Regions from separate parts of the Geodermatophilus sp. SYSU D00698 genome, predicted to be linked through region 1. Evidence: predicted binding sites of a transcription regulator. Region 1 holds the regulator's gene; the other holds the start of a gene.

Region 1 (4,203 bases):
AGGCCTCCTGCTCCCCCACGGCCACTCCGGCGTCGCGCAGCCGGACCCGGGCCTCGCAGCCGCCGGTCGCGTCGTGCCGCCAGCCGAGCATGGCGCCCGGCACCCAGGCGCCGTCCACGAGGACCTCGACGTCCTGCGGGGAGCGGAAGGTCACCGCTGCGCTGCTGTTCACGGCTGCTGACACGCTCCTGACCGTAAGTGTCCTGATGACTCCGGACCGTCAACGACCGGGCCCGGAGGGTTGACGAAGTCACCGGCGCGCTCTCGTCACTTCTCGTGACGACGACGCCGGGCGGAGCGCCTACGGCAGGCGCAGCACCTGCCCGGGGACGACGACCGCCCCCTCCAGGTCGTTGAGCGCCTGGATCGCGTCGACCACCGCGCGCACGTCCTGGCCGGCGCCGGCGACCTCCGCGGCGATCGACCACACCGTGTCACCGCTCTCGACCACGACACTGCTCTCGCCGGCCAGGCGCAGGCCGTCGTCGGGAGCGAGGAATCCGCGGCCGAGGGCGGCGCCGCCGACGCCGGCGGCGAGGACCAGCACGGTGACCAGGCGGCGCCCGCGGCGGGTCAGCCGCACCGGCGCCGGGGCCGGTGCGCACCGCGCGCGGACGGCGGCCCGGGCGGGCTCCGAGCGCACCGGCCGCCCGCTCGGGCGGGCCGGGTCGCGGCGGGTGCGCGGCCCCTCGGCGGCCGGGCCGGCGGTGCGCGCGGGAGCCGCGGCGGGACGGTCGGGCACCGGCCGCAGGTGCCCGGTGACGCGGGGACCGGAGCCCGGCAGGGCGGCGCGCTGCGCCGGCCGGCCGGCGCCACCCGGGGAGGCGGACCGGCGTGCGCCGGCGGACGCGGTCGCGACCTCCCCGCGGAGCGGCGGCCGCCACGGGACCCGGACCGCCGCGTCGAACTCGAGCACTGCCTGCCGCACGCTGCCCATGACCGCTCCTCCTGATCGGGTCGAACGCTTCGAACGCGTGTTCGATCGAACGTCTGTCCGGATGTCTACCGCACGGGTCCGACGAGTGCGAGAGCGGCGCGGCGTGTCCTTCGAACACACGTTTGAACCTGCGGCGCCGGCGCGCTACGGTCCGTGCGGGCGTACCGCCCGCCGACCGGCCCCCGGGCCGGGAGGGCGACGGACGGGCCGCGGGGACGCGGCCGGCGAGGAGGAGACGTGGCGGGCACGAGCGGGACCGGCCAGGGCACCCGGGGCGGCGGCACGGCGACCCGCCGTCCGGCCGCGGAGCGCGGCGCCGGCACGGACGGCACGGGCGCCGTGCGCACCTTCCCCGACCGCGGGGAGGCCGGTGACGGCCTGACCCAGCGCCAGCGCCGGGTCCTCGAGGTCATCCGCGACTCGATCGAGCGGCGGGGCTACCCGCCCTCGGTCCGCGAGATCGGCGAGGCGGTCGGCCTGTCGTCGGCGTCGTCGGTCGCCCACCAGCTGTCGGTGCTGCAGAAGAAGGGCTGGCTGCGGCGCGACCCCAACCGGCCCCGCGCGCTCGACGTGCGGCTGCCCGGCGAGACCGCGGGCGAGGCCGCCCCGGCGGCACCCGCCGCGGCCGCCGACGGCTCGGCCGCCCCGACCTACGTGCCGCTGGTCGGGCGGATCGCGGCCGGTGGCCCGGTGCTCGCCGAGCAGGCCGTCGAGGACGTCTTCCCGCTGCCCCGCGAGCTCGTCGGCGAGGGCACGCTGTTCATGCTGCGCGTCGCCGGCGACTCGATGGTCGACGCGGCCATCTGCGACGGCGACTGGGTGGTCGTCCGCCAGCAGCCCACCGCCGAGAACGGCGAGATCGTCGCCGCGATGCTCGACGGCGAGGCCACCGTGAAGACCTACAAGCGCCGCGACGGGCACGTCTGGCTGCTGCCGCACAACCCGGCCTACGAGCCGATCCCCGGCGACGAGGCCACCATCCTCGGCCGCGTCGTCACGGTCCTGCGGCGGGTCTGAGCCGCAGGTCCCCCGCCGGCGCCGGAGCTCAGGCGCCGGCGGGCGGACCACCGGACCGGCGGCGGCGCAGTCGCCCGCCGATCCACACCAGCGCGGTCGCGACGACGGCGGCGGCCACGCCCGCGGTCACCGGCGAGAGGCCCGCGGGGTCCCCCCCGAGCAGCGCCGACGGCGAGGTGTCGGCGGCGTCGGACCCTGCCGGCGCGGGCGGCGCGGACCCCGCCGGGACCGGTACCGCGGTGACGTCCCCGGGCACGCCCTCGCCCGCCAGCAGCAGCGCGCGGCCGTCCGCGGTGAACGACACCGCCTCCCCCTGCGGCGCCTCGGGCAGCGCGATCCGCACCGGCTCGCCGGCCAGCGCCCCCGGGACGTCGGCACCGGTCAGCGGCCAGACGTAGGCGTCGGTGTACGTGCGCAGCGCGATGCGGCTGCCGTCGCGGGCGACCGCCCCGCCGGTGACCAGCAGCTGACCGGCCCGGCCCACGGGACCGCCCGGCGTGCCGGTGAGCGTGAACGCGACCGTGCCGACGTCGGCCAGCGCGACCGTGCCGCCGTCGACCAGCGGAGCGGCGGGCCGGTAGACGTGGCTGGCCCCGAGCACCTCCTTGGTCACCACGTACGGGGTGCCGTCGGGGGCCAGCAGCAGCGCCTCGGCGTCGTGCGGGCCGTCGGGATAGGTCAGCCGGTACAGCGCCGTCCCGCCGTCGGGGCGCAGCGCGACGAGCGCGACCGTCGTCCGGACCGTGGTGTTGTCGCCGGTGTCGGCCAGCCACACGGTGCCGTCGGGACCGACGCCGAGGTCCTCGGGGTCGTAGGGGTCCACCGGCGCGGTGGTCACGTCGACCACCTGGCACGCGTCGTCGAGCACGTACACGGCCACCTGGTCCCCGCCGTCGACCACGGCGAGCATCCGGTCGCCGACGTCGACGAGGCCGGAGAGCTCAGCCAGCCGCAGGTCGGTCACCTGGCAGCGGACCGACGGGGCGGCCGGCTCCTCGGCGCCGGCCGGGGCCGCCGGGAGGGCGAGCAGGCCCGCGGTCAGCAGGACGGCCGGTGCCCGCCGGGCGGCGCTACGCGGACGGGCGGCCGGCTCGGGCACTCGCCCAGCGTGACAGCACCAGCGCGTCCAGTGCGTGGACCACGCCCAGCAGCAGCAGCCCGACGGCCGCGCCCACCACGGCGTCGGTGACCCAGTGGAAGTCCAGCGAGACCATCGCGATCCCGGTGGCCACCGGCCCGACGACGGCCAGCCACCACAGCGTGCGCTGCACCCGCGGCCCGAGCCCGTACTCGACCGCCTGCCAGCGCGCCACGCCCCACATGAGCACCGCGTTGGCCACGTGCCCGGAGGGGTAGCTGGCGCCGTCGCGGTGGAAGAAGGAGCCGGGATAGGCGGGCGCGGTGCGGCCGGTGCCGAACTTGAACGCGTAGACGACGACGGTGAGCAGCGCCAGCGCCGTGACCACCCGCACCAGCGGCAGCAGCGTCCGTTCCCGCAGGCACAGCCAGCCGACCAGGGCGGCGAGCACGATGAGGATCGTCCCGCGGCCGCCGATCTGGGTGACCGCCCAGACCGGCCAGTAGGCCGGGGAGTTCCGCAGGTCCCAGGCGCTGACCACCTCGGAGACCTCGAGGTCCAGCCGCTCGAGCACCCCGCGGCTGAGCAGGTCGACGGTCACCCCGACGGTGACCGCGAACGCGACGACCAGCAGCCACCACGGCGGGCGCCCGGCACGCACCACGGCGGGCGGCCGGGCGGTCCGCTCCGGGCGCCCGGCCGGCGCGCCGGGAGTGCGCCGCACCACGCCGCTGGTCACCGGATCACGGTACCGGGCCGTGACCCGTCCGTGACCTCGGCGGGCCGGAACGGCGAGCCGCCCGGGCACCCGGCGCGGAGCCGGGCACCCGGGCGGCCCTGGGTGCAGTGGCGGTCAGCCGACCGGGACGGCGAACCGCTCGAGCGCGGCGGCCAGCCCGCCGTCGACGCGGGCGGTCAGCCGGGTGCCGGCGGCCTCGTGCTCCTCGCTGAGCACCTCGCCGTCGCGGTGCACGCGGGCGACCAGGTCGCCGCGGTCGTAGGGCACGAGCACCTCGACCTCGACGTCCGGGTGCGGCAGCCGGGCGGCCACGACCTCGCGCAGCTGCTCGAGGCCCTCACCGGTGCGCGCGGAGACCCAGACGGCACCGGGCAGCGCCCGGCGCAGGGTCAGCACGTCGTCCTCGGTCATGGCGTCGACCTTGTTGACGAC
Region 2 (4,203 bases), on a different contig from region 1:
CGAGCTCCTCGACGTCGTCCTTGTCGAACTGGCTCATCGGGTAACCGAGGTAGCTGCTCTCCACCGGCGTCCGGTCGAGCAGCGTGGCGTCGGACAGCAGCACGCCGCACGGGTGCAGCGCGATGTGCCGGGGCAGGCCGTCGAGCCGGGCGACCAGGTCGAACAGCAGGTCGAGGTCGCCGGTGCCGCCGCCCCGCCGCGAGCCCATCCGGCTGGCCCGCAGCTCCGGCAGGTCGCGCAGCGCGGCGTGCACCTGGTTGGCCCGGACGTGCGGGAACGCCTTGGCGACGGCGTCGATCTCGGCCGGCGGCAGGCCGAGCGCGGCGCCGACGTCGCGGATGGCGTGCCGCACCCGGTAGGTGTCCATCATCGAGATGCAGCTGACCCGGTGGGCGCCGAAGCGGTCGAGGACCGCGTCGTAGACCTCCGTCCGCCGGGCGGACTCCACGTCGATGTCGATGTCGGGCAGCTGGTGGCGCAGCGGGGAGAGGAACCGCTCCATCAGCAGGCCGTAGCGGATCGGGTCGACGTCGGAGATGCCGAGCAGGTAGGTGACCAGGCTGCCCGCGCCCGACCCCCGCGCCGCGGCCCGGACCCGCAGGCCCCTGATCAGGTCGACGACGTCGGCGACGGTGAGGAAGTAGGAGGGGTAGCCGAGGGAGTCGATGACGGCGAGCTCCTCCTCGAGCCGCCGGGTCACCTTCTCCGTGCGGGCCATCCCGCGCCGGCCGAGCCCGGCCTCGCAGCGGGCGCGCAGCACCTCGGACGGGTCCGTCCCGCGCTCGCCGGGCGCGGTGACGACGTCGAGCTCGGGATAGCGCACGGTGCCGATGCCGAGGTCCTCGCGGACGTCGACGGCGCACTGCTCGGCCAGCCGGGCGGTGCGCTCGGTCAGCCGCAGCGCGGCGTCGCGGTCGGGGCCGGCGAGGTCGGCGGCGACCTCGGCCATCTCCTTGCCCGACTTGAGGTAGCCCTCGGCGGTGCGCCGGTCGACGTGCCGGGTGTCGAGGGCGACCAGCCGCCGGGAGGCGTCGAGGACGTCGGCGGTGGGCGCGTCGAGGGCGTCGACGTAGCGGACGGCGTTGGTGAGCACCGCCGGCACGCCCTCCTCCTCGGCGAAGCGCAGCAGCCGCTGGGCGCGGGAGCGGTCGCCCCGGCCGCGGTGGTGCACCACCTCCAGCACCAGCGAGCCCGGGCCGAACACCGACCGCCAGGCGTCCAGCCGCGCGGAGGCGACGTCGGCCCGCCCGGCCGCGAGCGCCCGGCCCACCGGCGAGTCCGGTCCCAGCACCGCGACCAGCCCGGGCGCGTGCTCGGCGGCCAGCGCGAGCGAGGCCACCGGCTCGCCGCGGGTGCCGCGCAGGTGCGTGGCACTGGTCAGCCGGCACAGCGAGCGCCAGCCGGCGCCGTCGCGGGCGAGGAAGGTGACCCGCGGCAGCCGCGGGTCGACGCCGGCGCCGCCCCGCACGGGGCTGCGCCGCGCCGGCGCCGGCCGCGCGGGGGCGTGCCCGGTGCGGCGCAGGGAGAACTCGTCCTCGCCCAGCACGTGCGCCCGTGCCGGCGGCACGGTCGTGTCCACCGCCGGCGCGACCGCGAGGTCGACGCCGAACACCGGCCGCAGCCCGGCCGACCGGCAGGCCAGCGCGAACTTGACCGCGCCGTACAGACCGTCGCGGTCGGTCAGCGCCAGCGCCGTCATGCCGTGCTCGGCGGCGCGCGCGACCAGGTCGGCCGGGTGGTTGGCCCCGTACCGCAGGGAGTAGCCGGAGGCGACGTGCAGGTGGACGAAGGGGTCCCCGCTCACCGCCCGCGGGCGGGACGGTGCGCGGTGCCGCCGACCACGCGCGGCCGGGGCGCCGGCTCGGGCGTGGTGGCCAGCAGCTCCTCGACCACGGCGAGGAAGGTCCCGGCGTCGCGGACCAGGTCGTCGGCCTCGCGCTCGGTGACCGCGCGGGACAGCCCGGCCTCGGCGGCGGCGCGCTTGGCCGCGCCGGCGGCGAAGAAGGTGGCCCACTCCCCCAGCTCGGGGGCGACCTGCTCGAGCAGCACCCAGGCGCTGCGCGGCCGGCGGCGGCCGCTCTCCGGCCGGGTGCGGGCGGCCAGCACCCCCGCGGCGGCCCGCAGCGCCGCCAGGTGCGCGGTGGCGTAGCGCCGGCACGCGTCGGGGGCGTGCCGGGCCTCGGCCAGGGCCCGGGTGGCCTGGTCCAGCAGCTGGCCCGCGGCCGCCGGGAGCGGCGGGGGCAGGGGCAGCTGCTCGGCCACGGCGCGCGCGGCGCCCATCAGTCGTGCACCCGCACGAGCGACCAGCGGTTGTCCGCGGCGTCCCAGCACAGGTCGTAGACACCGGCGAAGCTCATCCGCGAGCGGCCGGCCCGCAGCGCCTCCACCCGGAACACCTCGCGGGGGGCGACCAGGTCGGCCGAGGCGCCGCCGGTGGTGCCGGCGGCCCGCTGCCACCACGGCGCGGTCTCGACCCACGAGTCGAGCAGCTCGCCGACGACGTAGCGGCCCTGCCCGCGCCAGAACTGCGCCGGCCCGAGCGGACCGCGCTCGACCTGCACCTCCTCGCCGGCCCGCTCGCCGACGTCACCCAGCACCCGGCTCATGCCCGTCTCCCCACCCCGTGCCGTCCGACGGTCCGCCCACCGCCCGGGCGGGGAAGGTCCCGGGGCGGTGGCCGACCTGTTCGAACGTGTGTTCGAACAGGTCGAGTAGACCCGACCGCGCCGGTCCCGTCAAGCCGGACGCGCCACCGCGTCCTCCCCGGGAGGAGCCCCTCCCGACCGCGTGCCGGACGGTACGGCGGGGGTCCGACAGCGGTGGCAGGATCAGCGCATGAGCCGACCCGCCCACCCCCGGGTGGCCGCGATCGCCGACCTGCTCGCCGGGGCCGGCGCCACCGGGCGGGTCCACGAGCTCGCCGACGGCGCGCACACCGCCGCCGCGGCCGCCGCACAGCTCGGCGTCCCGGTCGGGGCCATCGCCAACAGCCTGGTGTTCGACGTCGGCGGGCAGCCGCTGCTCGTGCTGACCAGCGGCGCGCACCGGGTCGACGTCGCGAAGGTGGCCGCCCTGCTCGGCGTGCCCCGCGTGGAGCGCGCCTCGGCCGCCTTCGTCCGCGAGCACACCGGCCAGCCGATCGGCGGGGTCGCCCCCATCGGCCACCCCGGGCCGATCGGCACGCTCGTCGACGTCGAGCTGGCCCGGTACGACCGCGTCTGGGCCGCCGCCGGCCACCCGTCGGCCGTCTTCCCCACCAGCTACGACGAGCTGCTGCGACTGACCGCCGGCACCCCCGCCGAGGTCGGGAGCGGCCCGACCGCCGACGGTCCGGCCGCCGCTCCCCACCCCGCCGCGGTGGGCCCGTGAACGAGGAGAACCCCGTGACCGGCACGACGCCCGCGACGCGGGTGACCGAACTGCCCGCAGGCTGGCTGCGCGAGCACATGCACGAGGCGCTGGCCATCTACGGCGAGGCGATGGGCTACGACGCCTCGGTGGTCGCCGGCCGCTACGGCTACGCCGTCCAGCACACCGAGCGCCCCGGCTTCCGCGCGGTCGGCGCCTTCGCCGCCACCCCGGACGGCGAGCAGCTGGTCGGCTTCGGCTACGGCTACCTCGTCGCCCCCGGCCAGTGGTGGCACGACCAGGTGCGCGCGGCGCTGGACCGGCGGACCGCCAAGCGCTGGCTGCCCGGCGCGTTCGAGGTGTGCGAGCTGCACGTGCACCCCGAGGCGCAGAGCCGCGGGCTGGGCCGGCGCCTGCTGCACGCGCTGGTGGAGGGCGTGGACGCGCCGGCCGCGCTGCTGTCCACCCCCGACGCCGACACCAAGGCGTTCCGGCTGTACCACGCCGACGGCTTCGTCGACCTCGCCCGCGGCCACCACTTCCCCGGGGACGCCCGGCCCTTCGCCATCCTCGGCGCCCGGCTGCCGCTGCGGCCGGTCCCCGGCACCTGAGCGTGCGGGAGCCGGACCGGGCCGTCGACGCCGTCGTCGTCGGCGCCGGCCACAACGGGCTGGTCGCCGCCTGCTACCTGGCGCGCGCCGGGCTGGCCGTCGAGGTGGTCGAGCGCGACGACGTCCTCGGCGGGGCGGTGTCCACCGTGGAGCGCTGGCCCGGGGTCCGGGTCGACCGCGGCTCCAGCGCGCACGTGATCGTCCGGCACAGCGGCGTCGTCGAGGAGCTCGACCTGGCCGCCCA

The links. The regulator LexA, encoded in region 1, represses DNA repair genes until DNA is damaged. The targets are predictions, from matches to a motif close to TCGAACANNTGTTCGA.
Region 2: the regulator LexA is predicted to act here: its motif matches at 2,687-2,702, upstream of ACI8AB_RS12255 (DUF6504 family protein).

The regions. Positions count from the first base shown of each region.
Region 1 is NZ_JBJGZD010000005.1:28,197-32,399, reverse strand. It holds gene ACI8AB_RS06175 (hypothetical protein) at 1-184, opposite strand, end outside; gene ACI8AB_RS06170 (LysM peptidoglycan-binding domain-containing protein) at 302-937, opposite strand; gene lexA (transcriptional repressor LexA) at 1,175-1,954, shown strand; gene ACI8AB_RS06160 (hypothetical protein) at 1,983-3,053, opposite strand; gene ACI8AB_RS06155 (phosphatase PAP2 family protein) at 3,025-3,771, opposite strand; gene hflX (GTPase HflX) at 3,886-4,203, opposite strand, start outside.
Region 2 is NZ_JBJGZD010000011.1:100,447-104,649, reverse strand. It holds gene ACI8AB_RS12265 (DNA polymerase III subunit alpha) at 1-1,804, opposite strand, end outside; gene ACI8AB_RS12260 (SAV_6107 family HEPN domain-containing protein) at 1,801-2,280, opposite strand; gene ACI8AB_RS12255 (DUF6504 family protein) at 2,280-2,606, opposite strand; gene ACI8AB_RS12250 (YbaK/EbsC family protein) at 2,836-3,369, shown strand; gene ACI8AB_RS12245 (GNAT family N-acetyltransferase) at 3,384-3,959, shown strand; gene ACI8AB_RS12240 (phytoene desaturase family protein) at 3,962-4,203, shown strand, end outside.